4 regions of the Streptomyces griseoaurantiacus genome follow, and region 3 is predicted to be linked to each of the others. Evidence: riboswitches for the same ligand, from Rfam matches in the RefSeq annotation. Region 3 holds a riboswitch; each other region holds the start of a gene.
The links. A riboswitch is a leader RNA that binds a small molecule or an ion and turns the genes downstream of it on or off. The one in region 3 is predicted to bind cyclic di-AMP.
Positions count from the first base shown of each region.

Region 1 (7,393 bases), 2.5 Mb from region 3:
CAGCCCCGCCGCCGCGGCCTTCGAGGCCTCCTCCGGCTTCAGCCAGCTGTACTTGAGGATGCCGGTGTCGGAGCCCAGTCGCTGCGAGCAGTAGGAGCAGTCCTCCGGGCACAGGCCCGACTTGAGGTTGACGAGGTAGTTGAGTTTCACCCGCCGCCCGAACCAGTGCCGGCGCACCCGCCCGGCCGCGGCCACCACGTCGAGCACGTCGTCGTCGGAAGTGGCGAGGACGGCCAGCGCTTCCTCGCGGGTCGGCGTCTCGCGCCGAAGCCCCTTGTCCACCAGCGTGTTCAGCAGGTTCATGGAAGCCGATCCTGGCGTACGACGGGTGCCCGGGCCAAGGAGGGATCGCACAACTCCGGGCGTGCGACGTGTGGGTATTGCCACACCCTGGGCGGCCCGTGCCCGCACTAGTGTCTGTGCACTGCCTACAAACGCGCGTGCGCACCGCCCGCGACGGCGAGGGCGTGAGCGCGAAAGCACCGGAGGGACCATGGCGTTCGGGTGGATCGAGGAGCAGACGCGGGCGCGCCGCCGGGCGGGTCTCGTACGGACCCTGCGGCCGCGGCCCGCCGACTCGCCGCTCCTGGACCTGGCGAGCAACGACTACCTGGGCCTGGCCCGCCACCCCGAGATCACCCGGTCGGCCGCCGAGGCGGCCCGCGTCTGGGGGGCGGGCGCCACCGGCTCCCGCCTGGTCACCGGCACCACCGAGCTGCACACGACGCTCGAGGGCGAACTCGCCGCGTTCTGCGGCTTCGAGGCGGCCCTGGTCTTCGCCACCGGGTACGCGGCCAACCTCGCCGCCGTCACGGCACTCGCGCCGCACGGCTCCCTGCTCGTCTCCGACGCGGGCAACCACGCCTCGCTGATCGACGGCTGCCGGCTCGCCCGCGGCACCACCCAGGTCGTGGCGCACGCCGACCCGGACGCGGTGCGCAAGGCGCTGGGCGCCCACCGGGGTCCGGCCGTCCTCGTCTCCGACACGGTGTTCTCGGTGGACGGCGACGCGGCACCGCTGGGCCGGCTGGCCGAGGCGGCACGGGAGTCCGGAGCGGGGCTCGTCCTCGACGACGCCCACGGGCTCGGCGTGCTCGGGGAGGGCGGCCGGGGCGCCCCGCAGGGGGCGGGAATCGCGGGCGCGCCGGACGTGGTCGTCACGGCGACGCTGTCGAAGTCGCTCGGCAGCCAGGGCGGGGTGGTCCTCGGGCCGGAGGCGGTGATCGCGCACCTGGTCAACGCGGCCCGGACGTTCATCTTCGACACCGGGCTCGCCCCGGCCGCCGCCGGGGCGGCGCTCGCCGCGCTGCGGCTGCTGCGCCGCGAACCCGAGCGGGCGGCACGGGCCCGCGAGGTGGCCGCCACGCTGTACGAGCGGCTGACGGCGGAGGGGTTCGAGGCGGTACGGCCCGACGCGGCCGTGGTCTCGGTACGGGCGCCGTCCCCCGAGCGGGCGGTGCGGTGGGCGGAGGAGTGCCGGGCGGCGGGACTCGCCGTCGGCTGCTTCCGTCCACCGTCCGTGCCGGACGGCGTCTCGCGGCTGCGGCTGACCGCGCGCGCGGACCTCACGGACGCCGAACTGCGGCGTGCGGTCGAGGTGATCCGCGCGACGCGGCCCTGACCCCCGAGGGACCGCCGGGCCCCGCCGGGTGCGGTTCAGCCCAGCGAGTCGAGGAAGTCCCGCCAGGCGCCGGGGGTGAAGAGCACGGCGGGTCCGGGAACCCGCTTGGAGTCGCGCACGGCGACCAGTCCGACGCAGGGTCCCGACCCCGGACAGGCCGTCTCCACGCAGTTGTTCATGCCGGTGCTGTGGCTGCTGCGCAGCCACAGCACCCCGGGCAGGGAGGCGCCGGCGGGCAGGGCCCGGGGGACGCCGGATCGGGCGGCGCGAGCGGCACCGGGAGCGGATGCGGAATGGGAAGCGGAAGCAGAAGCGGAAGCGGGCATGGGTTCCTCCTTACGCGCGTTCGGCGAGCGCGGTGAGGTGAGCCAATGAGTCCTCGGGCGAGAGAGCGTTGCTCTGCAAGGTGCTGAAGGCCTCGGCGTAGGCCTGGAGTTCTTCTTTCCGTTCCAGATAGAGGCTACTCGTCAAGTGGTCGAGAACCACCACGTCCAGATCAGAAGTGCTCGGAAACGAGAAGATTACGAAAGGGCCGGTGACGCCGATGTGCGCACCGGCGGCGAACGGCAGGATCTGGAGTCGGACATGGGGCAGTCGGGCGGCCGTCACCAGCCGTCTGAGCTGCTCCTCCATCACCGCCGGGCCGCCCACCTCGCGGCGCAGCACCGCCTCGTCGAGCACCGCGCTCATCCGCAGCGGTGGGTCACCGCGCAGTACGTCCTGCCGTGCGAGCCGTACCTCCACCAGAGTGTCGAGATGGGCGTCGTCCGGCGGGCCGACCGCCGCCCGGGTCACCGCACGGGCGTACTCGGGCGTCTGCAGGAGCCCCGGTACGACCAGCGTCTCCAGCGTGCGCATCGCACAGGCCTGCGCTTCCAGGCTGATGAAGTCGCGGTAGGCGGGCGGCAGCACCCCCCGGTAGGCGTGCCACCAGTTCTGCCGGCCGCCGCCGTCCTCCGAGCCCGCGAGCACCAGCAGCAACTCGCGCAACTGCGGGTCGACGACCTCATAGGCGTCGAGCAGCAGCCGCACATCGGCCGGTTTCACCCCACTGGAGCCCGTCTCGATCCGGCTCACCTTCGACTGGTGCCAGCCGACCCGGGCCGCCGCCTGTCCGCTGGTGAGACCCGCCCGCGCGCGCTGGGCGCGTAATTCCGCGCCGAGTTTGCGGCGGCGCACCGCTGGTCCGTACTGCATGGCCGACTCCTTCCGCCCGGCGTGCGCACACGCGTCGCGGCGACGGCGAGCGCCGGCGGGCCCGGTTGGCGACGGTAGAGGATGGACCGAGCATGCGCCCATATACGGTCGGTCGTCGGATAGTTCACCGCTTCGGGCGACAGATATATGCATATCTTGGGGGATCGGCAGCAGGGAGCCCGCGGGTGGTGGCAGTCTGACGCGCAGCACCAAGTCCGGGACCGCAAGCGCGAAGTTCGCTCCGTGCCGGGCTCCGGTCCCGTGGGAAAGGGGCGACGACGCCATGGCAGATCACCAGGAAGCATCCGTCACTCTGCCGAGCGATCCCGCCTCGGTCTCCGCGGCCCGAAGATACGTCGCGGGCGTCCTCGCCGACTGGGGACTGCCACCCGACGCCGAGGCCGCGGACACCGTGCGCCTGATCGTCTCCGAGCTCGCCACCAACGCCGTGCAGCACACCCTGGGAATGTCGCCCACCTTCACCGTCGACCTGGTCCTCGACCGGGACGAGCGGCTCCGCGTCGGGGTGACCGACGGTCACCCGCGCTTCCCCAAGAGGCTGCCTGCCGCCGTGCAGCAGGACAACGGGCGCGGTCTGGTCATCGTCCGCTGGCTGACGGCCGAGTGCGGCGGACGGCTCAGCGTGCGGCCCACCCGGGAGGGCGGGAAGACGATCGAGGCCGAGCTGCCGTGGAAGGTGCCCGCGGTCCAGCCGGACCCGTGAAGGGAGCGCCCCTCAGCCCCTCAGCCCTCAGCCCTCGGCCCCTCAGTCCTCGGAGGACTTGCGTCCCCGGCCGCCGGGCGTCTCGGTGGGGCCCTCCGTGACCGGCTGGTCCGTACGGACGCTGGTGCGGCGGACCAGCCGCGGCAGGACCCCCCACAGCAGCACGCACGCCGCCATGGTTCCCGCGCCCGCGGCGATACCCGCCGCCCGGCCCAGCGTCACGTCCACGACGAGCAGCACCGAGCCGGTGAACGCCAGCATCAGCACCGCCAGGCCGGCCGAGGCCAGCCGTGAGGAGACCTGCACGATCACCGGCTTCGCGTTCTGCTGGAACAGCGAGCGGTGCAGCGCCGCCGGCGCGGTGAACAGGACGGCCGCCAGCATCGACAGCAGCAGTGTGACGACGTACGTCGTGCGCTGGAAGGCGTCGATGTCCGGGAAGCGCTGGGTGAAGGCGAGCGTCAGCAGGAAGGCGAACAGGATCTGCACGCCCGCCTGGGTGACGCGCACCTCCTGCAGCAGCTCGGCGAAGTTGCGGTCGGCGCGTTCCAGCGGGGTCTCGTTGCGAAGCTCGTGGTGAGGACGGTCGGCCATGTCACACACATAACCGTTCCTCGGCGGCTCACGCCCCCGCGCACGTCACACGGCGACCGGCCACGCGCCGAGACCCCCGCCGGACGGTCAGCGCACCCTGCCGTACCAGACGCTCTTGGTCCACAGCTTCTGCAGCCGTACGACGTCACCGGTCTTCGGCGCGTGCCAGATCTTGCCCTTCCCGGCGTAGATGCCCACGTGGTAGACGTAGCTGCCCGAGTGGAAGAACACCAGGTCGCCCGCCTTGCGGTGGGAGGACGAGATGTGGCGCGTCTTGTTGTACTGGGCCGCCGCCGTCCGGGGGAGCTTCTTGCCCGCCTTCTTGAACGAGTACAGCGTCAGCCCGGAGCAGTCGAACCGCTTCGGCCCGGTGGCGCCCCACTGGTAGGGGGAGCCCTTCTTCGACGCCGCGACGTGCAGCGCCTTCGTCGCCGTGGTCGCGGCGGACGCCTGGGAGGCGACGCCGGGGACCGCGATGCTGCCGCCCACGGCGGCGAGGGTGAGGGCCGAGGCGGTGCCGGCCCGGGTCAACAGCGACGGGACACGATCGAGCGCAGTCATGCGCAACCCTTCGTCAGCCGCCTGTGAAGGATGACCTGTCGGATTCGGGCTGGCGAAGTTGCCCGGCCGCTGACGCGGCTTCACCCCAAGGGCTGCTCGGCACGGACTGTCCGTACCGGCGACCCGTCTTGCTCGGGTCCTCCACTCCTGCCGATCCACTCCTGTCGACCGGTCATCCGGGCGGCGGCAGGATTCGGCGTCCGCCCGGACCGCCCCGCCTCTTGTGGCGGGGGCTGTCGCAAGGGATCTTCACCCACCGATGTCTGAAAATCCCAACGGAAACGGAGCTTTGTGTTGTTACTCACCACTCTGCTGTTCGAGTGAACACCCCCCGTTCCAGGGCGCGTCCAGCATCGGGAGGAGCCCCGGACCAGCACCGGAATACCTCGTTCCGCCTGGTGTCCACCCGTGCCGCGCAACCGGGGCGGTCACAAAAGTCGAGGTATGCGTACACCGAAAGGGGGTAACCCGTCCGGCCCCCCGCGCCGGAGTGTCGCGCACGCCCGGGCCTCGGCCGCGCGGTCCCCGAGTCGCTCGCCGGAGCGGCTCGCCACCGTTCGCCGGAGCGGCTCCCGCACCGTTCGCCGGAGCGGCGCGCGAGCCGAACGTCGGAGCGGTGCGCGAGCCGAACGTCGGCGTGGCTCGCGCGCCGCGCAAGAACGTTGCGGGACCCCGCGCCCGCACGCAGCGAAACTGCGCGTACACGCAGTTTTCGTCACTTGTCCGCCTCCGTGCGCCCTCCCTACCGTGGTCTCACCCCCTTGGCACCGCATCAGCGGAGGTACCCCTTCGTGCCCGACTCCCGTGTGCCGCGCCCCCGGCGCTATCTCGTCTGCGAACCCACCTACTTCGCCGTCCGGTACGCGATCAACCCCTGGATGCACCCCGACGTGCCCGTCGACACCGGCCTCGCCCTCCTCCAGTGGCGCGACCTGGTCCGGACGTACCGCGAGTACGGCCACACCGTCGAGAACGTGCCCCCCGTCCCCGGCCTCCCCGACATGGTCTTCGCCGCCAACTCCGCCCTCGTGCTCGGCGGCCGCGTCTTCGGCTCCCTCTTCCACGCCCCCGAACGCCGCCCCGAGTCCGCCGCCTACACGGCCTGGTTCAAGGCCGCCGGCCACGACGTGTACCGGCCCGAATCGGTGTGCGAGGGCGAGGGCGACCTGATCCCGGCCGGCCGGTACGTCCTGGCCGGCACCGGCTTCCGCACCACCCCGGAGGCCCACCGCGAGGCCCAGGAGTTCTTCGGCGTCCCGGTCGTCGGACTGCGGCTGGTGGACCCGTACTTCTACCACCTCGACACCGCCCTGTTCGTCCTCGACCCGGGGGAGCCCGGACCCGGACAGGAGGCGAACATCGCCTACTACCCGCAGGCGTTCTCGCCCGGCAGCCGCGAGGTACTGGCCCGGCTGTTCCCCGACGCGGTCCTCGCCACCCGGGAGGACGCGCGTGTCCTCGGCCTCAACGCGGTCTCGGACGGCCGTCACGTGTTCATGCCCCCGCAGGCCACGGCCCTCGCCGGCCGGCTCGCCGCCCGCGGATACGTCCCCGTCCCCGTCGACCTGTCGGAGTTCCTCAAGGCAGGCGGGGGCATCAAGTGCTGCACCCAGGAGATCCGTTCATGACCGCTCCCGCCCGCACCCACACCACCACCGCAGGGATCATCCGCGCCGAGGAGCCGGTCCTGGCGCACAACTACCACCCGCTGCCCGTGGTCCTCGCCCACGGCGAGGGCACCTGGGTGGAGGACGTCGAGGGCCGCCGCTACCTCGACATGCTCGCCGGCTACTCCGCCCTCAACTTCGGGCACCGTCACCCCGCGCTGATCGAGGCGGCCCACCGCCAGCTCGACCGGCTCACCCTCACCTCGCGCGCCTTCCACCACGACCGGCTCGCCGCCTTCGCCGCCTCACTCGCCGAACTGACCGGCCTGGACACGGTGTTGCCGATGAACACCGGCGCGGAGGCCGTGGAGAGCGCGGTGAAGGTGGCCCGCAAATGGGCGTACGACGTGAAGGGCGTGCCCGAGGACCGGGCGACGATCGTCGTCGCCGCCGACAACTTCCACGGGCGTACGACGACGATCGTCGGCTTCTCCACCGACCCGGTGGCCCGTACCGGCTTCGGCCCCTTCGCGCCCGGCTTCCGCGTCGTCCCCTACAACGACCTGGCGGCCATGGAGGCGGCGGTCGACGAGACGACGGCGGCGGTGCTGATCGAGCCGATCCAGGGCGAGGCCGGGGTGATCATCCCGGACGAGGGCTATCTGGCCGGGGTACGGGAGCTGACCCGGCGCGCGGGCGCGCTGTTCCTCGCGGACGAGATCCAGTCGGGGCTGGGCCGCACCGGGCGCACCCTCGCGGTGGAGCACGAGGGGGTGCTGCCGGACGTGCTGCTGCTCGGCAAGGCGCTCGGCGGCGGCATCGTGCCGGTCTCCGCGGTGGTCGCCCGCCGGGAGGTGCTCGGCGTGCTCCACCCGGGTGAGCACGGCTCGACCTTCGGCGGCAATCCGCTGGCGGCGGCGGTCGGCTCCGCCGTGGTCGACCTGCTGGCTACCGGAGAGTTCCAGCGCCGGGCGGCGGAACTGGGAGTGGTGCTGCGCGACGGGCTCACGGAACTCGTCGGCCGGGGCGTGACCGGCTTCCGCGCCCGCGGACTGTGGGCGGGCGTGGACGTCGACCCGGCGCTCGGCA
Region 1 covers NZ_CP108326.1:1,014,182-1,021,574, reverse strand. The annotation lists gene bioB (biotin synthase BioB) at 1-303, opposite strand, end outside; gene OHB09_RS04625 (8-amino-7-oxononanoate synthase) at 494-1,621, shown strand; gene OHB09_RS04620 (DUF397 domain-containing protein) at 1,657-1,947, opposite strand; gene OHB09_RS04615 (helix-turn-helix domain-containing protein) at 1,958-2,818, opposite strand; gene OHB09_RS04610 (ATP-binding protein) at 3,102-3,542, shown strand; gene OHB09_RS04605 (DUF6328 family protein) at 3,585-4,136, opposite strand; gene OHB09_RS04600 (C40 family peptidase) at 4,224-4,697, opposite strand; cyclic di-AMP (ydaO/yuaA leader) riboswitch at 4,701-4,906, opposite strand; gene ddaH (dimethylargininase) at 5,489-6,325, shown strand; gene rocD (ornithine--oxo-acid transaminase) at 6,322-7,393, shown strand, end outside.
Region 1: another riboswitch for cyclic di-AMP. It lies ahead of OHB09_RS04600 (C40 family peptidase); the one in region 3 lies ahead of OHB09_RS15425 (M23 family metallopeptidase).

Region 2 (7,393 bases), 500 kb from region 3:
GCGCCTCGTCGCCCAGCGGGTTGACGCCGGGACCGGCGGCCAGCGCGTGCGCCACGAGGACGTGCAGGCACTTCACCCGGTCGGGCATGCCGCCCGCGCTCGGGAAGCCCTTCAGCTCCTCGATCTCGTCCCGGCGCCGCAGGTAGTCCTCGTGGGCGGCGCGGTAGGCCGCGGCCAGCTCCGGATCCTCGGCGAGGCGTTCGGTCATCTCCTTCATGACACCGTTCGCCTCCAGCGTGCCGATCGCGGAGTTCGCCCGCGGGCACGTCAGGTAGTACAGCGTCGGGAACGGCGTGCCGTCGGGCAGCCGCGGTGCCGTCTCGACCACGTCGGGCTGCCCGCACGGGCACCGGTGCGCGATCGCGCGCAGCCCGCGCGGCGGCCGGCCGAGCTGCTGCCGGAAGGCCTCGACGTCGGCATCGGTGGGCCCGGTGCGCGGGGTGGTCGGCGGAGGGGTTTCCATGCGCGTACGAGAGTCTCTCTGTCCGTGGCGGCGCGGGCCCGAGGGGCCCGGCGCCGGTTTCTTGCCGTACGAGAACCGTACTGTCTCACCGGCGTACGGCCGCGTCCGCCCGGTCGACGCCGTCCCACAGGTTGGCGTACCAGGGGCGCGCCGCCGTTCCGCCCTCGGAGCGGGTACGGGTGGCGGCGCCGGGCTCGGCGACGACGTAGCCGGTCTCCCCCGGCATCACGTAGTGCAGCCGCAGCCGGATCTGCTGTTCCGCGTAGGCGTCGTCCTGCCAGCGGGCCTTGAGGTCGCGCAGTTGCTCCACCCGCTCGCGGGCCTGCCGCTGCTCGCGTTCCTCGTCGGCGATCCGGGCCCGCTGGGAGACGTACTGCCGCATCGGGTAGGCGAGCGCCACGATCATCGTGCACAGCACCAGGGCGAGCAGGGCCGCGCGGCCGGTGAGCCGGGAGCGGCGGGCCTGGCGCCGGGTCTGCGAACGGTAGACCCGGGCGGCCGTCTGCTCACCGAGCAGCCGCAGCCTGGTCGCGGTCGAGAACCGGTCCCGGTCCTTCGCGGCCATGTCCTCCGCCTCCCGTCGCGCTCACGCCTGCCGTCTCATGCGTACGTCCCCGCACACGGTACGGGACCGGGTACGGGGACGTACGTACGACGCCGCCCACGGGCGCCGCTCGCTCACGAGGGCGCCCGCGGTGGGGCTCACTGTCCGGCGGAGCGGAACCGGGGGAACGCCGAGCGGCCGGCGTACACCGCGGCGTCGTCGAGGATCTCCTCGATGCGCAGGAGCTGGTTGTACTTGGCGACGCGCTCGGAGCGGGCCGGGGCGCCGGTCTTGATCTGGCCGCAGTTGGTGGCGACGGCCAGGTCGGCGATGGTGACGTCCTCGGTCTCGCCGGAACGGTGGGACATCATGCACTTGAAGCCGTTGCGCTGGGCGAGCTCCACGGCGTCCAGGGTCTCGGTCAGCGAGCCGATCTGGTTGACCTTGACCAGCAGGGCGTTGGCGGTGCCCTCCTCGATGCCGCGGGCCAGGCGCTCGGGGTTGGTGACGAACAGGTCGTCACCGACGAGCTGGACCTTGTCGCCGAGGCGGTCGGTGATGGTCTTCCAGCCGGCCCAGTCGTCCTCGAACAGCGGGTCCTCGATGGAGACGAGCGGGTACGCGTCGACGAGCTCCGCGTAGTAGTCGGTCATCTCGGCCGCCGTGCGGTCCTTGCCCTCGAAGGAGTAGACGCCGTCCTTGTAGAACTCGGAGGCGGCGACGTCGAGGGCGAGGGCGATCTGGTCGCCGGGGGTGTAGCCGGCCTCCTTGATGGCCTCGAGGATGAGGTCGAGGGCCTCGCGGTTGGAGCCGAGGTTCGGGGCGAAGCCGCCCTCGTCGCCGAGGCCGGTGGCCAGGCCCTTGTTCTTCAGGACCTTCTTCAGCGTGTGGTAGACCTCGGCGCCCCAGCGCAGGGCCTCGGAGAAGGACTCCGCGCCGATCGGGGCGATCATGAACTCCTGGATGTCCACGTTGGAGTCGGCGTGCGAGCCGCCGTTCAGGATGTTCATCATCGGCACCGGCAGCAGGTGCGCGTTGGGGCCGCCCAGGTAGCGGAAGAGCGGCAGGTCGCTGGCCTCGGAGGCGGCGTGGGCGACGGCGAGCGAGACGCCGAGGATGGCGTTGGCGCCGAGGGAGCCCTTGTTGTCGGTGGCGTCCAGGTCGAACATGGCCTGGTCGATCAGACGCTGCTCGGTGGCGTCGTAGCCGACCAGCTCCGGGCCGATCTGCTCGATCACGGCGAGGACGGCCTTCTCGACACCCTTGCCCAGGTAGCGGCTCGGGTCGCCGTCACGGAGTTCGATGGCCTCGAAGGCACCGGTGCTGGCACCGGAGGGAACGGCGGCACGACCCGTGCTGCCGTCGTCGAGGCCGACCTCGACCTCGACCGTGGGGTTGCCTCGGGAGTCCAGGATTTCCCGGGCTACGACGACGTCGATGGACGGCACGAGCATCTCCTTCTGGGATGTGACGCGGGTACGCCGGGCCCTCGGGGCCCGACGCGGGGCGCGGAGCCGGGGTGGCTCGCGCTCCCGAGCCTAGCCGTCTCAGGCGGCGGCACCGGTGTGTGGCCCACTTGCCGGGCAGAAGTGTGGGTGAATTGTTTCCTGACGGAACAAAATGAGCGGGGGTGGGTATCAGGAGAGCGCGCGCACCCGGCGGTCCGTCCGGGGCTCCGCGGCCCCCCGGGTCCGGACATGCCCCACCCCCGGCGCGTACGGGGGAGAGGCGCCGGGGGTGGGGGACCCGTGGGGACGGGGGCCGGCCCCGCGAGGGGGCCGGGGAGGGTCAGCTCAGGTGGAGCTGCTGGCCCGGGAAGATGACGTCCGCGTCGTCCACGATGTCCTTGTTCAGCGTGAACAGCTTCTGCCAGCCGCCCTTGACGTGGTGCTCGGCGGCGATGCCGCTCAGCGTGTCGCCCTTGACGACCTTGTACTCGCCGTCGCCCTTCTCGACCTTCTTGCCGGTGGGCGTGGTGACGGTCTTCTTCGCGGCCGGACGCTCCTGGGAACGGGAGGCGTGCTGCTCGGTGGACGAGGAGCTGCTCGACGAGCCCGCGCTGCTGGAGCTGCCGGAGTTGCTCGACCCGTTGGAGGACGAGCCGCTGGAGGCGGCGGCGCCGTCGTAGGCGGCACCGGTCAGACCCTTGCCGCACACCGGCCAGGCGCCCTTGCCCTGGCCCGCGAGGACCTTCTCGGCGACGGCTATCTGCTGCGACTTGGAGGCCAGGTCGGCACGCGCGGCGTACGCGGTGCCGCCGTACGCGGCCCAGGTGGAGCTGGTGAACTGCAGCCCGCCGAAGAAGCCGTTGCCGGTGTTGATGGACCAGTTGCCGCCGGACTCGCACTGGGCGACGGCGTCCCACTGGGAGGCCGTGGCGGCGGAGGCGTTGCCGGCCGCCATCAGCGGGGCGGCGACGGCGGCACCGGTGACGCCGGCGAGCGCGACGACACGGGTGGCCTTGGACGGACGGCGGTGCTTGCCCTTGCTGGAAAACAGCATGGAGAGATCCCCTCACCGACGCCTGCGAGGTGAGCTGTCGGGTTCGGGCCGGTTGAGTTGCCCGGTCGCGCGCCGCTTGTGGCGCACGACTTCACCCCAAGCCGTGTCCGGCCGTCCGGGACCACGTGGTGGTCCGGCCGCCGGGCCCGGCACTTACCTGGGTCCCCCGCTCCTGCCTACGGCGCTTGACGCGACGACTGTTCCCGTACGGCCGCTGGCAGGATTCGGCGTTGCGACCGTCGGGGCCCGCGATGGCGAGCGGTGACGACCGTAGACATGAGATCCGCCGGATTTCAAAGACGATCAAGGCTTATGAGACTCATCCCACACTTTCGCCGAATCGGACATCAGGGCTGATCCAGGGACCAAACTCCCCTGATTTCGGGTGCACTTCAACCCCGTACGTCCGATTCTTCCCCTGGCGTCCCCGGCGTCCCCCGACGCCCCCGGAACGGGGCGCGCCTACTCGACGACGAGGCTCTGACCGGGCCGGATGACGCTCGGGTCGCTGCCGATGGCGTCCTCGTTGGCCTGGTAGAGGGCCTGCCAGCCGCCGTCCACGTCAAGGGAGTCGGCGATGGAGCCGAGGGTGTCGCCGTGGCGGACCGTGTAGGTGGAGCCGTCCTCGGCACTGCTGCCGCGGTGCCGGCCGGTTCCGTCGGCGATGAGGGTGTTGGCCCCCTTCGTCCCGTCGACGGCGCCCGTGTCGACGAGGGCCGAGGAGCCCGGGCTCTGCCGGTAGTGCTCCGAGGCGCTCCCCGAGGACCGTCCGGCCGAGGAATCGCCGGACTTGTCGCTGGTTTCCGGGGATGTGGTGGATTTGCCGCCGGAGCGGGAATCGCCGGACGCGCGGGAGGAGTCCTCGCCCTTCTTGCTCGGACTCGCGCTCGCCTTTCCGGACGCCTCGTCGGACGTGCTGCCGGATTTCCCGGAGGACTTGCCGGAGGATTCGGAGGACCCCGAGGAACCCGAAGAGGCGGACGAATCGGAGTTTCCGGACGAGTTGTCCAGGCCGAGGTCCAGCCCGGAGCCGGACTTCCCGGACTCGCCCGAGCCGCTGCCGAGGCCCGTGTCGACGTCCGCGGAACCGGAGTCCTTGGAGAGCCCGGACAGCGGGCCGCAGGTGGGCCAGGCGGCGACGCCCTCGGCGGCGAGGATCTTCTCGGCGACGGCGATCTGCTGCGAACGGCTGGCCTTGTCGGGGCTCGGCGCGTAGTCGAGGCCGCCGTAGTGGTTCCAGTCGTCCTGCGACAACTGCAGGCCGCCGTACAGGTCGTTGCCCGTGTCCGCGCTCCAGGAGCCGCCGCTCTCGCACTCCGCGACGTGGTCCCAGGTGGAACCGCTGGCCGCGCTCGCGCCCGTGGCGCCGAGCAGGGGGATGGCGATGGCGGAGCCGGTCACGCCGGCCGCGACGAGGAGGGCCGGAGCCTGACGGGGGCGACGGTGACGACCGTTCCCGGAGAGCATGCGGTTGCCTTTCACACGACAGCGGTGACCCAACGCGGCGATCCGGGGGACCGCCTTGTTGATGCGTGAACGTATAGCCAGTACAACACCGGTTACAAGTTAATGCAGCGCAGATCACGTGAAGATCACAGAGTTGAGGAACTGTCACTTTTCGTGTCCGGGCGGGTTTATGCGCAACCGATGCCCACTCAATTCGGGACGGGTGCGAACTCCACGGGCAGCGTGCGCAATCCGCGCATGATGAGGCCTCCACGCCACCGCAATTCGGTGGAATCCACCGCGAGCCGGAGGTCCGGAAGGCGGGTCAGGAGCGTCGCGAGCGCGGTCCGGCCCTCCAGCCGGGCGAGCGGCGCACCGAGACAGTAGTGGATGCCGTGCCCGTAGCCGAGGTGTTGATTGTCACGCCGCGTGAGATCGAGCACGTCGGGTTCGGCGAACCGCTCCGGGTCGCGGTCGGCGGCCGCCAGGACGACGAGGACGGCCTCCCCCGGCGCGATGTCCTGACCGCCGAGGGTCAGCGGCCGGGTGGCGAACCGCCAGGTGGCCAGCTCCACGGGGCCGTCGAAGCGCAGGAGTTCCTCGACCCCGGTCTCCAGCAGGCCCATGTCGCCCGCGGCGAGCGAGTCCTGCAGCCGGGCCCGCTGCTCCGGGTGGGTCAGCAGCGCGTGCGTGCCGTTGCCGATGAGGTTGACGGTGGTCTCGAAGCCGGCGAACAGAAGGATGAACGCCATCGCGGCGACCTCGTTCTCCGTGAGGTGCTCGCCCTCGTCGGAGGCGCGGATGAGACCGGAGACGAGGTCCTCGCCGGGGGCCGCCTCCGCGGGCAGCGCCTCCCGCTTGCGGTGGATGAGTTCGGCGAGGTAGCCACGCATCTTCTTCACGGAGCGGGCGACCCCGCCGCGCGGGCCCTTGCCGTGACGGATCATCATGCCCGCCCAGTCCCGGAAGTCGTCCTGGTCCTCGCGGGGTACGCCGAGGAGGTCGCAGATGGCGTAGATGGGGAGCGGGAAGGCGAACTCGTGGATCAGGTCGGCCTCGCCGCGGGCGGCGAAGCCGTCGATGAGCCGGTCCGTCAGCTCCTGCACGCGCGGGGCGAACTCGGCGACGCGGCGGGGGGTGAACGCGGTGCTGACCAGACGCCGCAGACGGGTGTGGTCCGGCGGGTCGATGTTGAGCAGGTGCGTCATCAGCTCGGCCTTGCGCTCGCCGGGGATGCCGGTCCTGCCGCGGGCGTGGGCGGGCTCGTCGTGGTGCGCGGGGTTCTTGGAGAGCCGGGGGTCGGCCAGGGCGCGGCGGGCGTCGGCGTAGCGGGTCACGAGCCAGGCCTCCACACCGCTGGGGAGGCGGGTGCGGTGGACGGGGCTGTGGGTGCGGAGCCAGGCGTAGGCGGGGTACGGGTTCGCCGCGAACTCCCAGTCGAACAGGGTGGGGGCCGCCGGGGGCGGCGAGGGCTCGCCATGCATACGGCGACCCTAACGGCCGGGGACGGCCCGCCGGTCTCCCGCCCCCGCGCCCCCTGGCGGGGGGGGGCGGGGGCGCGAAGTCGTGCGGTCCGCTCGGCGTCCGCGTTGCGGCGTCCGGGTTCAGCGCGGAGTGTCCGACTCGGGTGTGTCCGACTCCGTTGTGTCCGACTCCCGGGCGCGGATCGCGTCGCGGTAGGCGCGGGCCGCCGCGCGCAGGGCGGCCTCGGGGTCCACCCCCTCCGCCTCCGCCCGCGCCGCCAGCGCGAGCAGTTCGTAGCCGACGCCCTCCCCCGCCGGCAGCGGCACGTCGAGCCCCGCCGTCCGCGCCCGCGAGGCGAGCTTGGCCGCGAGGGCGAGACCGGGCTGGCCCAGCGGGACGCCCTCCGTCACCGAGTCGCGCCGCTTCTCCTCCGCCTTCGTCCGCAGCCAGTGCGCCTTGACCTCCTCCGGCGTGCTCGCGCTCTCCTCGCCGAAGACGTGCGGGTGCCGGTGGATCAGCTTGGCCACGATGCCGCCCGCGACGTCGTCGACGGAGAACGGCTCCTCGGCGTCCTCCTCGGCGATCCGCGCGTGGAAGACGACCTGGAGGAGCACGTCCCCGAGTTCCTCCCGCAGCTCCTCCCGGTCCCCGTCCTCGATCGCCTCGACGAGTTCGTAGGCCTCCTCGATGGCGTACTTGGCGAGCCCCTCGTGGGTCTGTCCGGAGGACCAGGGGCACTCCCGGCGGATGCGGTCCATGACCTGGACGAGGTCGAGGAGGCGGGCGCCGGGGAGGTCGTAGGAGGCGGGCAGGAGTTCGAGGTCCGGCATCCGGAAGCGGCCGGAGCCGGCCATGCGGGCCAGCCCGTCGGTGAGCCGCGGCTCGCCCTCGCCGGTGGCGAGGACGACCACGGTCCGCCCGCCGGCGCACGCGTCGACCAGCTCACCGGCTTCCGGCGCGGCCTCGTCCACCTC
Region 2 covers NZ_CP108326.1:2,962,418-2,969,810, forward strand. The annotation lists gene OHB09_RS13070 (DUF501 domain-containing protein) at 1-463, opposite strand, end outside; gene OHB09_RS13075 (FtsB family cell division protein) at 549-1,028, opposite strand; gene eno (phosphopyruvate hydratase) at 1,166-2,455, opposite strand; gene OHB09_RS13085 (LysM peptidoglycan-binding domain-containing protein) at 2,796-3,509, opposite strand; cyclic di-AMP (ydaO/yuaA leader) riboswitch at 3,514-3,703, opposite strand; gene OHB09_RS13090 (LysM peptidoglycan-binding domain-containing protein) at 3,972-4,976, opposite strand; gene OHB09_RS13095 (cytochrome P450 family protein) at 5,165-6,439, opposite strand; gene OHB09_RS13100 (nucleoside triphosphate pyrophosphohydrolase) at 6,560-7,393, opposite strand, start outside.
Region 2: another riboswitch for cyclic di-AMP. It lies ahead of OHB09_RS13085 (LysM peptidoglycan-binding domain-containing protein); the one in region 3 lies ahead of OHB09_RS15425 (M23 family metallopeptidase).

Region 3 (7,393 bases):
CGGGCGCCCTCCCGGACGGGGGGCGGGCGTGTGCGGGCGCGGTGCGAGCGGGGTACGGCGCGTGGCGGGGCACAGTGCGAGCGGGCCGCAGTGCGTGGCGGCCCACGGGTGCGAGCAGGGCGCAGTGCAGGGCGGCCCGCGGTGCGTCGGGGCGCGCGTAGGGGGGGGTCTCGCCCCCGCCGCCCCTACCCGTCCCGTCCCTTGAGGGGCTCCGCCCCTCCGACCCCGGGCGGGAGAGCTCGGGTGGTCCGGGGTCGTGTGCGGGGTGCGGGCGCGTCGGGGCTCGTCGCGCAGGTCCCCGCGCCCCCTGCCCGACCCCGGGCGGGAGAGCTCGGGTGGTCAAAGGTCGTGTGCGGAGTGCGGGCGCGTCGGGGCCCGTCGCGCAGTTCCCCGCGTCCCTTGCAGGCCGCGGCCCTCAGGAGGCGCCGTAAAATCGGGGGCACTGTGTCTGAATCCATCGATGTCTCCGCCCCCGCCAAGACGCCGCGCTTCCCCGACGGGCCCGCCGCCGACCCCGCCGGCTCGCACTTCGAGCGGCGCATCCGCAGCTTCCAGCCCCGCCGCAGCCGTGTCACCACCGGCCAGGCGGAGGCCCTGCGGCGCCTGTGGCCCGCCTGGGGCCTCGACATCGACGGCCACTGCGTCCTCGACCTCGCCGAGCTGTTCGGCAACGACCGCCCCACGGTCCTGGAGATCGGTTTCGGCATGGGCGAGGCCACCGCCGCGATGGCCGCGGCCGACCCGGAGACCAACATCCTCGCCGTCGACGTGCACACCCCCGGCCAGGGCAATCTGCTCAACCTCGCCGAGGCCCGGGGCCTGAACAACATCCGCGTCGGCAACGGCGACGCGATCATCCTGCTGCGCGAGATGCTCCCGCCCGACTCCCTCGCCGGCCTGCGCGTCTACTTCCCCGACCCGTGGCCGAAGAAGCGCCACCACAAGCGCCGTCTGATCCAGCCCGAGTTCCTCACCCTGGCCGCCACCCGGCTGCGCCCCGGGGCGCTGGTGCACTGCGCCACCGACTGGGAGCCCTACGCCGAACAGATGCTCGAGGTACTCACCGCGCACCCCGGCTTCACCAACGAGCACCCCGGGGGCGGTTTCGCGCCGCGTCCCGACTTCCGGCCCCGGACGCGTTTCGAGGGGCAGGGCCTTGAGAAGGGTCATGTCGTGAACGACCTGCTGTTCCGCCGCGTCCCGCACGCCGACCACCGAGACACCGAGGAGCAGCGGTAGGCGGCGGTGGACACCGGTCGGCGGCGATAACAGGCAGCACCGGGCGCCTCTGTCTCGTTAGGGTCAATGCCGTGGCCACCAGTCCTCCGTATCCGACGTATCCTCCCGCCCCGACCGGGTCCCCCGCCCCCGGCGGTGTGCTCCGGCACCCGCACTGGTGGCAGCGCACCTGGGTGCGGTACGCGGCGCCGATCTCGCTGCTCGCGCTGTCCGGGCTGGTCATCCTCGCCCTGGTCCGGCAGCAGACCGGCACCGAGGGCTTCCTGGTGGGGCTCGGCCTCGCCGTGTTCCCCGTCCCCCTGCTGATCGCCGCCTTCCGCTGGCTGGACCGGGTCGAGCCGGGGCCCTGGCGCAACCTCGCGTTCTGCTTCGCCTGGGGGGCGTGCGCGGCGGCGCTCGTCGCGATCATCGCGAACAGCTTCGCCACCCACTGGATAGCGGTCGCCACGGCCGACCCCAAGGGCGCCGACACCCTCGGCATGACCGTCATAGCGCCGGTCGTGGAGGAGTCCGCGAAGGCCACGGCGGTGCTGCTGGTCTTCCTCTTCCGCCGTCGGCACTTCACCGGGATCGTCGACGGTGTGGTCACGGCCGGGGTGACCGCGACCGGCTTCGCCTTCACCGAGAACATCCTCTACCTGGGCACCGCCTTCGGCACCGACCAGTCCGACGGCGGGCACGGCGGCATCGCCTCCGTGACGGCCGCGACGTTCTTCGTGCGCGTCGTGATGTCGCCTTTCGCGCACCCCCTGTTCACCGTGTTCACCGGCATCGGCTTCGGCATCAGCGCGCTGACCGCCGAGCACCGGCGGGTGCGCCGGACGCTGGCCCCGCTCGGCGGTCTGCTGCTCGCGATGGGCATGCACTCGCTGTGGAACGGCTCCACCTCGTTCGGCGACGGCTACGGCTTCTTCGCGGTCTACGGGGCGTTCATGGTGCCGATGTTCGGACTGCTGACCTGGCTGGTCATATCGACCCGGCAGCGGGAACTGCGGACCGTGCGCGCCGAACTGCCCGCGTACGTGGTGGCCGGCTGGCTGACGATGCCGGAACCGTTCGTCATGGGCTCGATGAAGGCCCGGCGGCTCGCCCGCGACCACGCCAGGGACCGGCTCGGCAAGGCGGCGGCGCGCACGGTCGCCGAGTACGAGGCCTACGCGACCTCGCTGGCGTTCCTGCGCCACCGGGGGCGCTCGGGCCGCGCGGGCGCCGACTTCGTCGTACGGGAGCGGGAGCTGCTGCAGGAGCTGTGGCACCGGCGTGAGGTGGCCCGCCCGGCACTGGCCCACGCGGGCCACACGCTGGCGGGCGCGGTGCTGTGGGGCGTCCCCCCGATGTACGGACACGGGCACGGGTACGCCCCGGGACACGGCCCCTTCCCGGTCTACGGCCACCACCCCTCGTACGGAGCCCCCTCGCACGGAGCCCCCGCATACGGAGCCCCCGCGTACGGGGCACCGGGGTACCGTCCCCCGGCGTACGACCCCGGGCCCGGCGCCGGGGGCCACGCCCCCCACCCCGCCGTCCCGTCGCAGTACGCCGTCCCGTCCCAGTACGGCGCACCGGCGTACGGCCGGGCGCCCCAGGCGTACGCCTCCCAGGGTCAGGCGGCCTACGACCCGACCCCGCAGGTCCGCGTCACGCCGACGCCTCCGTCGACCGCGGCGGGCCCGCCTCCGTCGGCCTGACCCCCGCCGGGGGCCCGGGCCGGGGACGTCAGGGGTGCAGCCCCTTGCCCTGCAGCCACGCCATCGGGTCGATCCCGGTGGCGGCGCCGCCGGGGTGGACCTCCAGATGCAGGTGCGGGCCGGTGACGTTGCCGGTGGCGCCGACGCGGCCGATGACCTCGCCCGTGCTCACCTTCTGCCCGACGCTGACGCTGATCGAGGACTGGTGGCAGAACCACAGCTCGGTGCCGTCGTCCAGGGTGAGAATCGTGCGGTAGCCGTAGGAGCCGGCCCAGCCGGCCTGGGTGATCGTGCCGCTGTGGACGGCCTTGATGAGCGTGCCGGTGGGCGCGGCGAAGTCGAGGCCGGTGTGATAGCCGGAGGACCACATCGAACCGGCCTGGCCGAAGGTCGAGGTGATCGTGTACGAGGAGGTCGGCAGCGTGAACTGCTTGGCCAGCTCGGCGAGCTTCTTCGCGGCGGCCTGCTGCTTGGCCTCCGCCTCCGCCTTCTCCTTGGCGTCGGCGGCCTTCTTCTCCGCCTTCTTCTCCGCCTCCTCGGCGGCGGAGGCGGCCTGCTTGGCGGCGGCGGCCTCGGCGGCCTTCGCGGCGGCGCTGTCCACCTGGTCCTGCTGGGCCTCGGCCTGCCGCATGATCCGGTCGCGCAGGGCCTCGCCCGCGTCCTTGGTGCCCGCGGCGGTGTCGGCGTTCGTCAGTCCGACGCCGGTGAACGGGGCGGCGACGGTCCGTGCGGGGGTGTCGGCCTTGTCGCCGGAGTCGTCACCGACGAGGGCCTTGGCCGACTCGGTGACCGAGGACAGGTCCGGCAGGGATATGGAGACCGGCGGCTTGGAGGTCTGCGCGGTGGCCATGCCGCCCGCGCCCACCGCGGCGATCACGCCGACGCCCAGAACGGTGGAGCTGCGCGCGAGTCCGCCCCCGCGCTGCTTGGTGACGCGGTGCCGGCCGCGGACGGGACGAACGGTCTCCGCGGTGGGATTCCACTCCTCCCAGGTGCCCTCCTCGGAACGGCGGTCGAGGTCGATGACCTCGGTGCCGGCAGGAGCGTACGAGGGGTTCTGGGCAGGCCGGTTGGACGCCACGTGGGCGCTCTCCTTTCCTTCCTCTCGCCTGCCGGGTTAGCTGACGGGTTCGGAGCAGGAAGGTCTCCTACGCGCGTGTGCCGGCCGTGTCTTCTCGGCGGCAGCCGCGCGATTCACCCCTGAGTGGTGGTTCCCCGGCTCCCTTGCGGGATTAGGCAGATGAGCACGGGGCCGCCTCCTGTGACGGCTGGGACGACCGTGCTGCGTTATCGAACGTTAATAGACCGGGGGCGCACATTCCAAGCCGTTCAGTGGCACGAGTTACACCTCTTGGCCAGGACTTTTGCGCCATGAGTCCCGCAAAACGGGCGAGTTGGCGGGGCCTTCCGAGGGCCTCGGGCCCGGACGGGCCCTGACGAGCCGTCGATAAACCTGCCGGGAGAACACGATCCGGTCACGGCGGGTGACGTACTGATCGCCGTCCGGGACACCGACGGGTACGGCCACCGCCCGAGACACCGGCGGTACGGCCACCGTCCTGGGCGCGGTCGGCACCGCCGCCCTCAGGAACGCGGCCGGTGCGGACGTCGTACCGCGAGCAGGGCCAGGTCGTCCGTCGCCCGGCCGCCGGTGTGCCGGGCCACCTCCTCGGCCAGGAAGCGCAGCAGCGCGTCCGGCCCGGAGAAGGTGCGGCCGGCGAGCCGGGCGGCGGGGTCGTAGAACTCGCCGTGCCGGTCCCGTGCCTCGGAGAGCCCGTCGGTGTGGAACAGCAGCGTGGCGCCGTGCGGCAGCGCGGCCTCCTCCGCGCGTTCGGGCCACCGGCCCAGCTCGCCCATCCCGAGCGGCAGTGCCGGCTCGCTCGGTTCGAGCACGCGCAGGCTGCCGTCCTCGTACAGGAGCAGCGGGGCGGGATGGCCGCGGTTGACGAGGCGGACGAGGGCGTTGCCGTGCGGGATCTCGGCGAGGACGGCGGTGGTGAACCCCTCGACCGAGTCCTGGTCGTGGCGTCGGCCGCCCTCGCGGGCGAGGGCGCGTTCGAGCCGCTGGGCGACCGCGCCGAGCGTGGCCTCCTGCTCGGCGGCCTCCCGGAAGGCGCCGATGACGACGGCGACGACGCTGACCGCGCTGATGCCCTTGCCGCGGACGTCCCCCAGGACCAGGCGCACGCCGTGCGGGGAGTCCTGCACGGCGTACAGGTCGCCGCCGATCGCGGCCCAGTCCTGAGCGGCCTCGTACCGTGCGGCGATGTCGAGACCCGCGACGCGTTCGGCCGGCTGCGGCATGACGGCCCGCTGTGCGGCCTCGGCGATGTGGCGGACGGAGGCCAGCCGGGCCCCGGCGCGTCCGGCGAGCACGTTGATCAGGACGGCGAGAGCGGCGACGGTGCCCACCGTCATCAGCTCGGTGGTGATGTCGATGTTGGACATGACGCCGAAGCCGGCGTGGATCGCGGCCACGGCGAGGACGGCGACCGCGGCCGTCAGGACGGTGCCGCGCAGCGAATAGAGGAACGAGGCGACCAGGGGGGCGGCGGTGAACAGGGGGGCGGCGGTGAAATCGGCCGGGGTGAGGCAGTCGTAGACGATCGCGGCGGCGAGCAGCAGCACCGGCAGGAAGGGCAGCGAGGCACGGACGCAGGTCGCGCCACGGCCGGCGCCCCCGGCGTTCCCGATGGTCACGACCGCCTCGTCCTCTGTGCGCTGCCCCACGCCACCAGGGTCCCTCGGGACGGGGCGGCGGGGCACCTCCGGTGACCCGGGCGGGTGGCGGGACCGGTAGACGGGGACCGCGGCGACGGGTGACCCGTACGACGGGGATCGCGGCGACGGGTGGCGGGGACGACAAAAACCCCGGGGGCGGAAGCCTTGCGGCCTCCGCCCCCGGGGACGTGGTAGCGGGGACAGGATTTGAACCTGCGACCTCTGGGTTATGAGCCCAGCGAGCTACCGAGCTGCTCCACCCCGCGTCGGTGAAACCAGTGTACGTCATCCCGGGGACCCCGCTCACCACCTTTACCTGGGCGGACGTATCCCTGGCGGGACGCCCGGCGGGAGATCGTTCAGCGGCCGGAGGAGCGGCGCCGCCAGGGGAGCGCGTCGCCGCATGCCGTGCGCTCCTCCTCGTTGCCCAGCGCCCCGGCGATCCGCGCGCAGATCTCCTCGAACTGCTCCACCTGCTCCGGCGTGAGCCGGTCGAACACGGCGGCGCGTACCGTCTCGACGTGCCCCGGGGCCGTACGCTCCAGCAGCCGCGCCCCCGCCTCGGTCAGCACCGCGATGCTGCCGCGCCCGTCACCCGGGCACGCCTCGCGCCGTACGGTGCCGTCCTTCTCCAGCCGGGCGACGGCGTAGGTCAGCCGGCTCCGGGTGACCTTCAGCGAGGCGGCGAGGTCGGTCATGCGCAGCCGCCGGTCGGGGGCCTCGGAGAGGTTGGCGAGCACGGAGTAGTAGAGGTGCGGCAGGCCCGCCTGCTGCTGGAGCTGCCGGTCGATCGCGTCCTCCAGGAGAGAGGAGGCGGCGAGGTAGGCGCGCCAGGCACGCTGTTCCTCGGAGGTGAGCCAGCGGGTCGTCATGACGGCAGTGTAGTTATTGTTCAAAAGTTGAACCATCTCGCACGGGAGCGCGCACATGCCCCACCCCCACGTCCTGCTGTCCGCCGCCGTCTCCCTGGACGGCTTCCTCGACGACACGGGCCCCGACCGCCTGCTGCTGTCCGGACCGGAGGACTTCGACCGGGTCGACCAGGTGCGGGCGGAGAGCGACGCCATCCTGATCGGCGCCGGCACCCTGCGCACCGACAACCCGCGGCTGCTGGTCAACTCCCCCGAGCGGCGCGCGAAGCGGGTCGCGGCCGGGCTGCCGGAGTACCCGCTGAAGGTGACGGTGAGCGCCTCCGGCGACCTCGACCCGGCCGCCCGGTTCTGGCACACCGGCGGCGCGAAGGCGGTCTACACGACCGAGGAGGCCGCGCCCCGGCTGCGCGCGGCGCTTCCCCCGGACGTCGACGTCGTCGCGCCGGGCGCGGAGCTGCGGTGGCGGGAGGTGCTCGCACATCTGGGCGAGGCGAAGGGCGTGCGGCGGCTGATGGTGGAGGGCGGCGGCCGGGTGCACACCGAACTGCTGCGGCAGGGGCTCGCCGACGAACTGCAGCTCGTGGTGGCCCCGCTGCTGGTGGGGGAGGCGGACGCGCCGCGCATGTTCGGGACGGCGGCCTACCCGCCGGGGCGGATGCGGCTCCTGGAGACGCGGGCCGTGGGGGACGTGGTGCTGATGCGGTACGTGCCGACGGCGCCCGGCACGGGAGAGCTCGCCACGGCGGCGGACCGGAGGTGGCTGGGGCTCGCCTGCGACCTGGCCGAGCGGTGCCCGCCCTCGGAGACCGCGTTCAGCGTGGGAGCGGTGGTGGTGGCCGCCGACGGTACGGAGCTGGCCCGGGGGTTCTCGCG
Region 3 covers NZ_CP108326.1:3,466,637-3,474,029, forward strand. The annotation lists gene trmB (tRNA (guanosine(46)-N7)-methyltransferase TrmB) at 445-1,239, shown strand; gene OHB09_RS15420 (PrsW family intramembrane metalloprotease) at 1,311-2,927, shown strand; gene OHB09_RS15425 (M23 family metallopeptidase) at 2,956-4,008, opposite strand; cyclic di-AMP (ydaO/yuaA leader) riboswitch at 4,019-4,176, opposite strand; gene OHB09_RS15430 (PP2C family protein-serine/threonine phosphatase) at 4,512-5,657, opposite strand; tRNA gene OHB09_RS15435 (tRNA-Met) at 5,838-5,914, opposite strand; gene OHB09_RS15440 (MarR family winged helix-turn-helix transcriptional regulator) at 6,008-6,520, opposite strand; gene OHB09_RS15445 (dihydrofolate reductase family protein) at 6,576-7,393, shown strand, end outside.

Region 4 (7,393 bases), 2.9 Mb from region 3:
CGCGGCCCACATCGTCCGTTCCCCGGGCTCCGCCCACGGGTGCGGCGCCAGGTTGAAGGTGCCCCAGTGGATCGGCAGCAGGACGCCCGCGGCCGCGTCCCCGTTCTGGAGGTCGACGTGGGCGTCGATGCCCTCCTCGGGGGTCATGTGGATGTCGGGCCACATGTCGCTGTAGGCGCCGATCTGGATCATCGTCGCGTCGAACGGGCCGTGCTCGGCGCCGATGTCCTTGAAGCCGTGGAAGTAGCCGGTGTCGCCGCTGTGATAGATCCGGTGGTTCTCGCCCGCGACCACCCAGGACGCCCACAGAGTGTGCTGCCTGTTGCGGATGCCCCGACCGCAGAAGTGGCGGGCGGGGGTGGCGGTCAGCGTGAGCCCGCCGACGCGGGTCGACTCGTTCCAGTCCAGCTCGCGCAGGCGGTCCGGTGAGACACCCCAGCGCTCCAGGTGGGCGCCGACGCCGAGCGGCACCGCGAAGAGCGTGTCCGTGCCGGCCAGCTTCTTGATCGTGGGCAGGTCGAGGTGGTCGTAGTGGTCGTGCGAGATGACGACCACGTCGACCGGGCCGAGCGCGGCCTGCGGGAGAGGGACGGGGTGCAGCCGCTTGGGGCCGACGAAGTCGAAGGGGGAGCAGCGCTGCCCCCACACCGGGTCGAACAGCACGCGCCGGCCGTCGATCTCGGCGAGGACGCTGGAGTGCCCCACCCAGGTGATCCGCAGGCCGCTCTTCGGGGGGCGGGCCAGGTCGGCGACGGTCGTGGGGTGCACCGGGATCGTGCCGGTGGGAGCGCGGCGGGCGCGGGACCCCTTCTCGAAGTACTGCTTGGCGATCCCCAGGGCGGAGCCGCCGGACTCGCGGGTGCGGGGGCCGTCGGGGTTCACGAAGACGCCGTCGGCGAAGTTCGGGGAACGGCGGATGCGGGCCAGGCGCTCGCCCGTGGGATCCGCGCCGAAGGACAGGGGCCGTAGCGGGCTGCGCCCGGAGCCGAGGGAAGGAAGGCCGGTCACGGCGTCTCCAGAGGTGTGCGTGGTGCGGTCCATTACCGGCGTCAACGGACGGCGGCCGGGGCGTGTTCCCCGCCCGTGGGGGACGCGGGGAACACGCGGCGGCCCAACCCCGGGGTGAATGAGTGCGGTTGGGGACCCGGCGGCCGGTACCGCCTGCCTCAGACCGCCGCGCCGATCCGCATCCTGATGTCCTCGGGCGAGATCCGGCCCTTGGCCACCACGGCGTCCCCGGAGGACTGGCCGCGCAGCCGCCGGCCGATCCACGGCACGAGATGTTCCCGCGCCCAGTGGATGTCGTCGCGCCGGATCTCCAGCGTCCCGCGCGGCGGCAGCGGCGGCCACGGCTGGTCGGGGTCGGCCGGGACGTCGAGGCCGAGCACCTGGCCGGCCCGCAGGGCGACCCGGGTGTGCCCCTCGGGCGAGAGGTGGAGCCGGTCGGTGTCCCAGGCCCGCCGGTCCTGCACCGTGCGCAGCGACCACAGGTCGAGCACGGGGCAGCCGTACCGGTCGGCGATGGCACGCACATGCCCGTTGTAGGTCGCGATCTTGCCGCGCAGGTGTTTGAGCACGGGGACGCCGCGGGTGTCGAAGCCCGTGGTGACCATGACCGTGCCGACCGCTCCGGCAAGGCGGGCGACGGCCCGCTCGAACCGTTCGGCGACCTCGTCCGGGTCGGTACCGGGGCGGATGATGTCATTGCCGCCCGCGCAGAAGGAGACCAGGTCGGGGGCGAGCTCCAGGGCCCCCGGGAGCTGGTCCGCGACGATCTGGTCGAGCAGTTTCCCGCGCACGGCGAGGTTGGTGTACCGGAAGTCGCCCTCGGGACGGCGGTCGGCGAGGAGTACCGCCAAGCGGTCGGCCCAGCCGAGGAAGGACCCGTCCGGGCCGGGATCGCCCACGCCTTCGGTGAAGCTGTCCCCCACCGCCACGTACGACCCGATCACTGATCTGTTGTCACTCTTCGAATCGTCTGCCACGTCGGCCCATCTTTCCTCCTGGGATGTGAGCTGCGCGACCGTAGGGAGGGGTTGACGGGCGGTGAGATAAGCCACGGGTCAAGGCTTGGTCAACATCGGAATAAGGACGGGGACGGGGACGGGGACGGGGACGGGCGCGGGAGCGGGGACGGGCGCGGATGCGGGTCCGGACACGGCCGAAGGCCGGACCCCGGGGATCGAGGGGTCCGGCCTTCGGGAGGCGGGTGCCGCGGGCCGTGAGGGCCGTGGGCCGTCAGCCGTCAGATGGCGACGCCGTGGGCGCGCAGGTACGCGACCGGGTCGAGGTCCGAGCCGTAGTTCGGGGTGGTGCGGATCTCGAAGTGCAGGTGCGGGCCGGTCACGTTGCCGGTGGCACCGGAGAGGCCGAGCTGCTGGCCCACGGTCACGGTCTGGCCGGCCGAGACGGAGAGCTGCGAGAGGTGGGCGTACTGGGCGTAGTGGCCGTCGGCGAGCTTGAGGACGACCTGGTTGCCGTACGCGCCGCCCCATCCGGCGGAGACGACGGTGGCGTCGGCTATCGCCTTGAGGCTGGTGCCGGTCGGGACGACGAAGTCGGTGCCGGTGTGGTAGCCGCTGGACCACATGCTGCCGGAGGCGTGGTAGGAGGTGCCGATGGCGGCGCCCTGGACCGGCAGGGTGTAGCCGGAGGAACTGCTCGTGGCGGGCTTGGCGGCGGGGGCTTCCTTCGCGGCGGACTGGCTGCCCTGCGCGGCCTGCGGCTGCTCGGCCTTCTCGGTCTTCTGGGTCTTCTCGGCGGCGCCGCTCTTCGCGGGGGCCTCGTGCGCGGCGGAGGAGGAACCCTGCGCGCTCGCCGGGGCCTTGGCGCCGAGGGTGAGCTTCAGGCCGGGGTGGATGAGCGAGGGGTCGCTGCCGACGGCCTCGCGGTTGTCCTCGTACAGCTTGTGCCAGCCACCGGCCACGTGCTGGTCACCGGCGATCTTGGCGAGCCAGTCTCCGGCCTTCACCGTGTAGGTGCGGGCGGCGTTCTCGTGGGCGCCCGCCGAGACGGAGGCGGCGGAGTGCTCGGGGGCGGAGGACGCGGGCGTCGCGGCGTGGGCGCCGGTGGCACCCAGGAGGGGCAGCGCGATCGCGGCGCCACCGGTTCCGGCGGCGGCGAGGGTCGTGGTGATGAACCGGGCCTTGGTGCGGCGGTGCTTACCCTTCGCGGGCATGTCGAATTCCTCTCCGGCGCCTGCGAGGTGAGCTGTCGGGTGCGAGCTGGAGATGCCCGGCCGCGCTGTGGCGGCTATACCCCGAGCCTGTCCCGGAAGACCGGACCAGGCGTTGTACCTGTGGGTCCCCCGCTCCTGCCGTGTACGGGTGGGTGAGTGCGGATTTCCGGGCGGCGGCAGGATTCGGCGTTCCGCTCGGAACGAGGGGGAACGTAAGCGAAATGGCGCCGCGACCACAACCTTCGGCTTTCCCGGACACCTTTTTCCCTTGATCGATTCAGGGAATTCGGGGTACGGCGCCACAAGTGGCGATCTTCCTTTGCCGCCGAATTCGCCGACGGAACAGGTGAATTACGTGAACATGACGTTCGACGCCCCGTCACGAATATGACGCTGCTCACCCGCGCCTTCACCGACGCGGAGCAATACCGGGCCAGTTGGAGCGAAGGTGCCGACCGATGACTATTCGGACAGAACTCCCTTATGGGGAGCGACCGGCTGGGCGATTCGTCGGTTCTGCGGCATTCGCGGGGAGAGGGAGGCGGGCGTGACGTGCGCGCTCGTGCGCGGGTGAGACCTGCGCGCGACCTGCGTGCAGGGGGCACCGGTGCCGTATCGTCGTCGGCGGAACGCGCCCCGCCGACGAGCCGCGTCGGCGGACGGATGGGAGGAGCACCCGTGACACAGCAGGTCCCGTCGACCGAGCCCGAGCTGGCCGGAGTGCGCAACTTCCGCGATCTGGGCGGGCTGCCGACCGCGGACGGCCGACGGGTGGCGTTGGGGCGGCTGTACCGCAGCGGCCACCTCGCGCACGCGACGGCCGAGGACGCGGTGTTCCTCGCCTCCCTGGGCCTGCACACGGTCTTCGACTTCCGCAACGCCGCGGACCACAGGCTGGAGGGCCCGGACGTGGAGCTGCCGGGCGTACGCAACGTGGGCCTGCCGCTGTCCGACCCGGCCGACGGGGCGGAGTTCTGGAAGATGGTGCGCGAGGGGAACCTGGACCAGCTGCGGGAGCTGCTGGACGAGGGCAGGGCCGCGGCGCGGATGATCGCCTCGTACCGCGCGATCGTGCGCGGACGCACGGCCGAGCACGCGCGGGTGCTGGGCACGCTGGCCGAGGGCGGAGTGCCGGCGCTGATGCACTGCTCGGCGGGCAAGGACCGGGCGGGACTGTCGATCGCCGTGACGCTGCTCGCGCTGGGCGTGGAGCGGGACGCGATCCTCGCCGACTACCTGGAGTCGAACGCGAAGCACCGCAGGTACAAGGTGCGCCGCACCGCGTCCTCGCCCGACGCGCACTCCCCCGAGGTGATGGAACTGATCGCCCCGCTGTTCGACGCGCGGGCCGAGTACCTCCAGGCGGCGTTCGCCGCGATCGAGGAGACCTGGGGCGGGGTGGACGCCTACCTGGAGCAGGGCCTCGGGGTCACTCCCGAGGTGCGTGCGCGGCTGCGGGACCACCTGCTGGACTGAGCCCCCGCGCCACTGAGCCCTTGGGCCCCGCCGCGCCCGGCCCGGCCCGCGCGGCGCGCGCTACTTGGCGCCCACCTCGAAGAGCAGCCAGATGAAGGCGGCGAAGAGGTGGCCGACGGCCAGGTAGACGAGCAGCCTGATCCACAGGGCACGCGGGAACTTCGTCTCGTAGTCGCTCATGGGGTCTCTCCGGTGAGGGGGCCGAGGCAGAGCGCGGTACTGGGGCTCTGCAGGAGGGTATGGACGAACAGCAGCTCGCAGCCGGAGGGGTCGGCGGCGGCGAGGCGATGCGGGGTGAGCGAGTCGAAGTGCGCGCTGTCCCCGGTGTCCAGCAGGTGCGCGGTGTCGCCGAGCCGCAGCCGCAGCCGCCCCCGCAGGACGTGGAGCCATTCCTCCCCCGGGTGGACGCGGACGATGTCGCCCTGGGTGCCGTGGGGGACGTGGACGCGCAGTGCCTGCATGCCGCGGCCGGGGGCGCCGGCCTGCCAGTACGTCCAGCCGCCGGCCCGGGTCGGCTCCGCGCGGTCGGCGCGGACGACCGCGTCACGCGCGGCGGTGGTCTCGCCGAGCAGCTCGGAGACGGTCGTGCCGTAGACGCGGGCGAGCGTGAGCAGCACGGGGAGGGACGGCTGGCGGTGACCGGTCTCCAGACGGGAGAGGTGGGCCGGCGAGAGGTCCGCGGCCCGGGCCGCGCTCTCCAGGGTCAGGCCCGCGTGGTGGCGCAGGGCGCGGAGCTGGGGCGCTACGGTGGAGAGGGCCGCGCCGGTCTCCGCCGACGGGGGCGGATCGGATGGGCTCATACCCCCGATTGAGCCAGACTTTTACCCCTGGGGCAATTTTCTTGCCTGACAGGCAAAAACCGGTGGGGCCCCGCGGACCGCGTGCCGCGGGGCCCCACCGGTCGCCGACTACCTGGCGGCCACCGCCTGCTTCACGAGGGTCTTGCCGAAGTCCCACATGAGGCCGCCCTCGTGGGCGTCGTCCATGACCGAGGTGAACGCCTCCAGGAAGCGGTCGACGTCGGCCTCGTCCACCACCAGCGGCGGGATCAGCTTGATCACCTCCAGGTGGTCCCCGGACACCTGCGTGAGGATGCGGTGCCGCTGCAGCAGCGGGACGACGACCATCTGCGCGAACAGCCCCTTGCGGGCCGCCTGCAGCATCGCCCACCGGCTCCGCAGTTTCAGCGACTTCGGCCGGCCGAACTCGATGCCGATCATCAGCCCCCGCCCGCGCACCTCGGAGAGCAGCTCGTACCGCTCCGTCAGGGCCTGGAGCCCGGACTTGAGCCGCTCCCCCATCGCGCGCGCGTGCGCGACGATCTGCTCGTTCTCCATCGCGTGCAGCACCGCGAGTCCCGCCGCCATCGCCTGCGCGTTCGCGCCGAAGCTCGCGGAGTGGACCAGGACGCGGTCCATGGACGAGTAGACCTTCTTGAAGATCCAGTCCTTGCCGAGCGTGGCCGAGACCGGCACGTAGCCGCCCGAGAGCGACTTCGCCACGCACACGAGGTCCGGCTCGACCCCGTCCTCGTGCTGGTAGGCGTAGAAGTCGCCGGTGCGGCCGAGGCCGGTCTGCACCTCGTCGGCGATGAGCAGCGCCTTGTGCCTGTGCAGCAGCTCCTGCGCGGCGCGCAGGTAGCCGGGGGGCGCCTCGTGCACGCCCTTGCCCTGGATCGGCTCGACGATCAGGGCGGCCACGTCGCCCTTCTTCAGCTCCCGGGCCAGTGCGTCGAGGTCGCCGAGCGGGATCGCGGTGTCGGGCAGCAGCGGGGCGAAGCCCTCGCGGAAGCCGTCCTCGCCGTTGACGGAGAGGGACCCGGTGGTCAGGCCGTGGAAGGCGTGGTCGCAGTACAGCACGCGGCGCCGTCCGGTGGCGTACCGGGCGAACTTCAGCGCCGTCTCGACGGCCTCGGTGCCGCTGTTGCCGAAGAAGACGCGGTCCAGGTGCGGGCTGTGGGACAGCAGTTTCTCCGCGAGCAGCCCGGGCAGCGGCGGGCAGTCGAACCGGGTCAGGTCGGCGAGGCCCGCGTCGAGGACGTCGTGCAGGGCCTTGCGGACCACCGGGTGGTGGCGGCCCAGGCCCATGACGCCGAAGCCGGCGAGCATGTCGAGGTGGTCGTTGCCGTCCGCGTCCCAGAAGTGGGCGCCCTCGGCCCGTTCGTAGACCTTGTCGAAACCGATGGTGTGCAGCATGCGGGGCAGCTGGTGGTTCATGTAGCGGCCGTGCAGGTCGTAGCGTTCGCCGCCGCGTTCGGCCAGCAGTCCCGCGAGGTCGAACTCCTTGCCCGTGTCCGCCTCCTGGCCTCGGGCGGTCTGGCGGGGCGCGGGTTCCGCGGTGGTCATACGTGGTTCTCCTCGGACGTCTTCACAGGTGGTTGCGGGTCCTGGCCCGGCCGGGCGCCGGTGGCGAGGCAGCCGCTGATCCGGCCCGCGATCTCGACGGGCGTCAGCCCGATGTCGGCGAGCACCTCGCCCCGCTTGGCGTGCGCGAGGAACTGCTCCGGGATGCCGAAGCGGCGCAGAGGCACGTCCACGTCGGCGTCGCCCAGGGCGAGCGCGACGGCGGAACCGACCCCGGCGGCGCGGCTGTTGTCCTCGACGACGGCGACCAGGCGGTGCCGGGCGGCGAGTCCCGGCAGGTCGGGGTCGACCGGTTTGACCCAGCGTGGGTCGACGACGGTGCAGCCGATGCCGCGGGCCTGAAGCAATTCGGCGGCCTGGAGGCAGACGGGCGCCA
Region 4 covers NZ_CP108326.1:6,373,449-6,380,841, reverse strand. The annotation lists gene OHB09_RS28210 (MBL fold metallo-hydrolase) at 1-1,008, opposite strand, end outside; gene OHB09_RS28205 (SGNH/GDSL hydrolase family protein) at 1,167-1,952, opposite strand; gene OHB09_RS28200 (M23 family metallopeptidase) at 2,246-3,178, opposite strand; cyclic di-AMP (ydaO/yuaA leader) riboswitch at 3,183-3,343, opposite strand; gene OHB09_RS28195 (tyrosine-protein phosphatase) at 3,857-4,654, shown strand; gene OHB09_RS28190 (DUF6126 family protein) at 4,715-4,834, opposite strand; gene OHB09_RS28185 (helix-turn-helix domain-containing protein) at 4,831-5,454, opposite strand; gene OHB09_RS28180 (aspartate aminotransferase family protein) at 5,563-6,999, opposite strand; gene dxs (1-deoxy-D-xylulose-5-phosphate synthase) at 6,996-7,393, opposite strand, start outside.
Region 4: another riboswitch for cyclic di-AMP. It lies ahead of OHB09_RS28200 (M23 family metallopeptidase); the one in region 3 lies ahead of OHB09_RS15425 (M23 family metallopeptidase).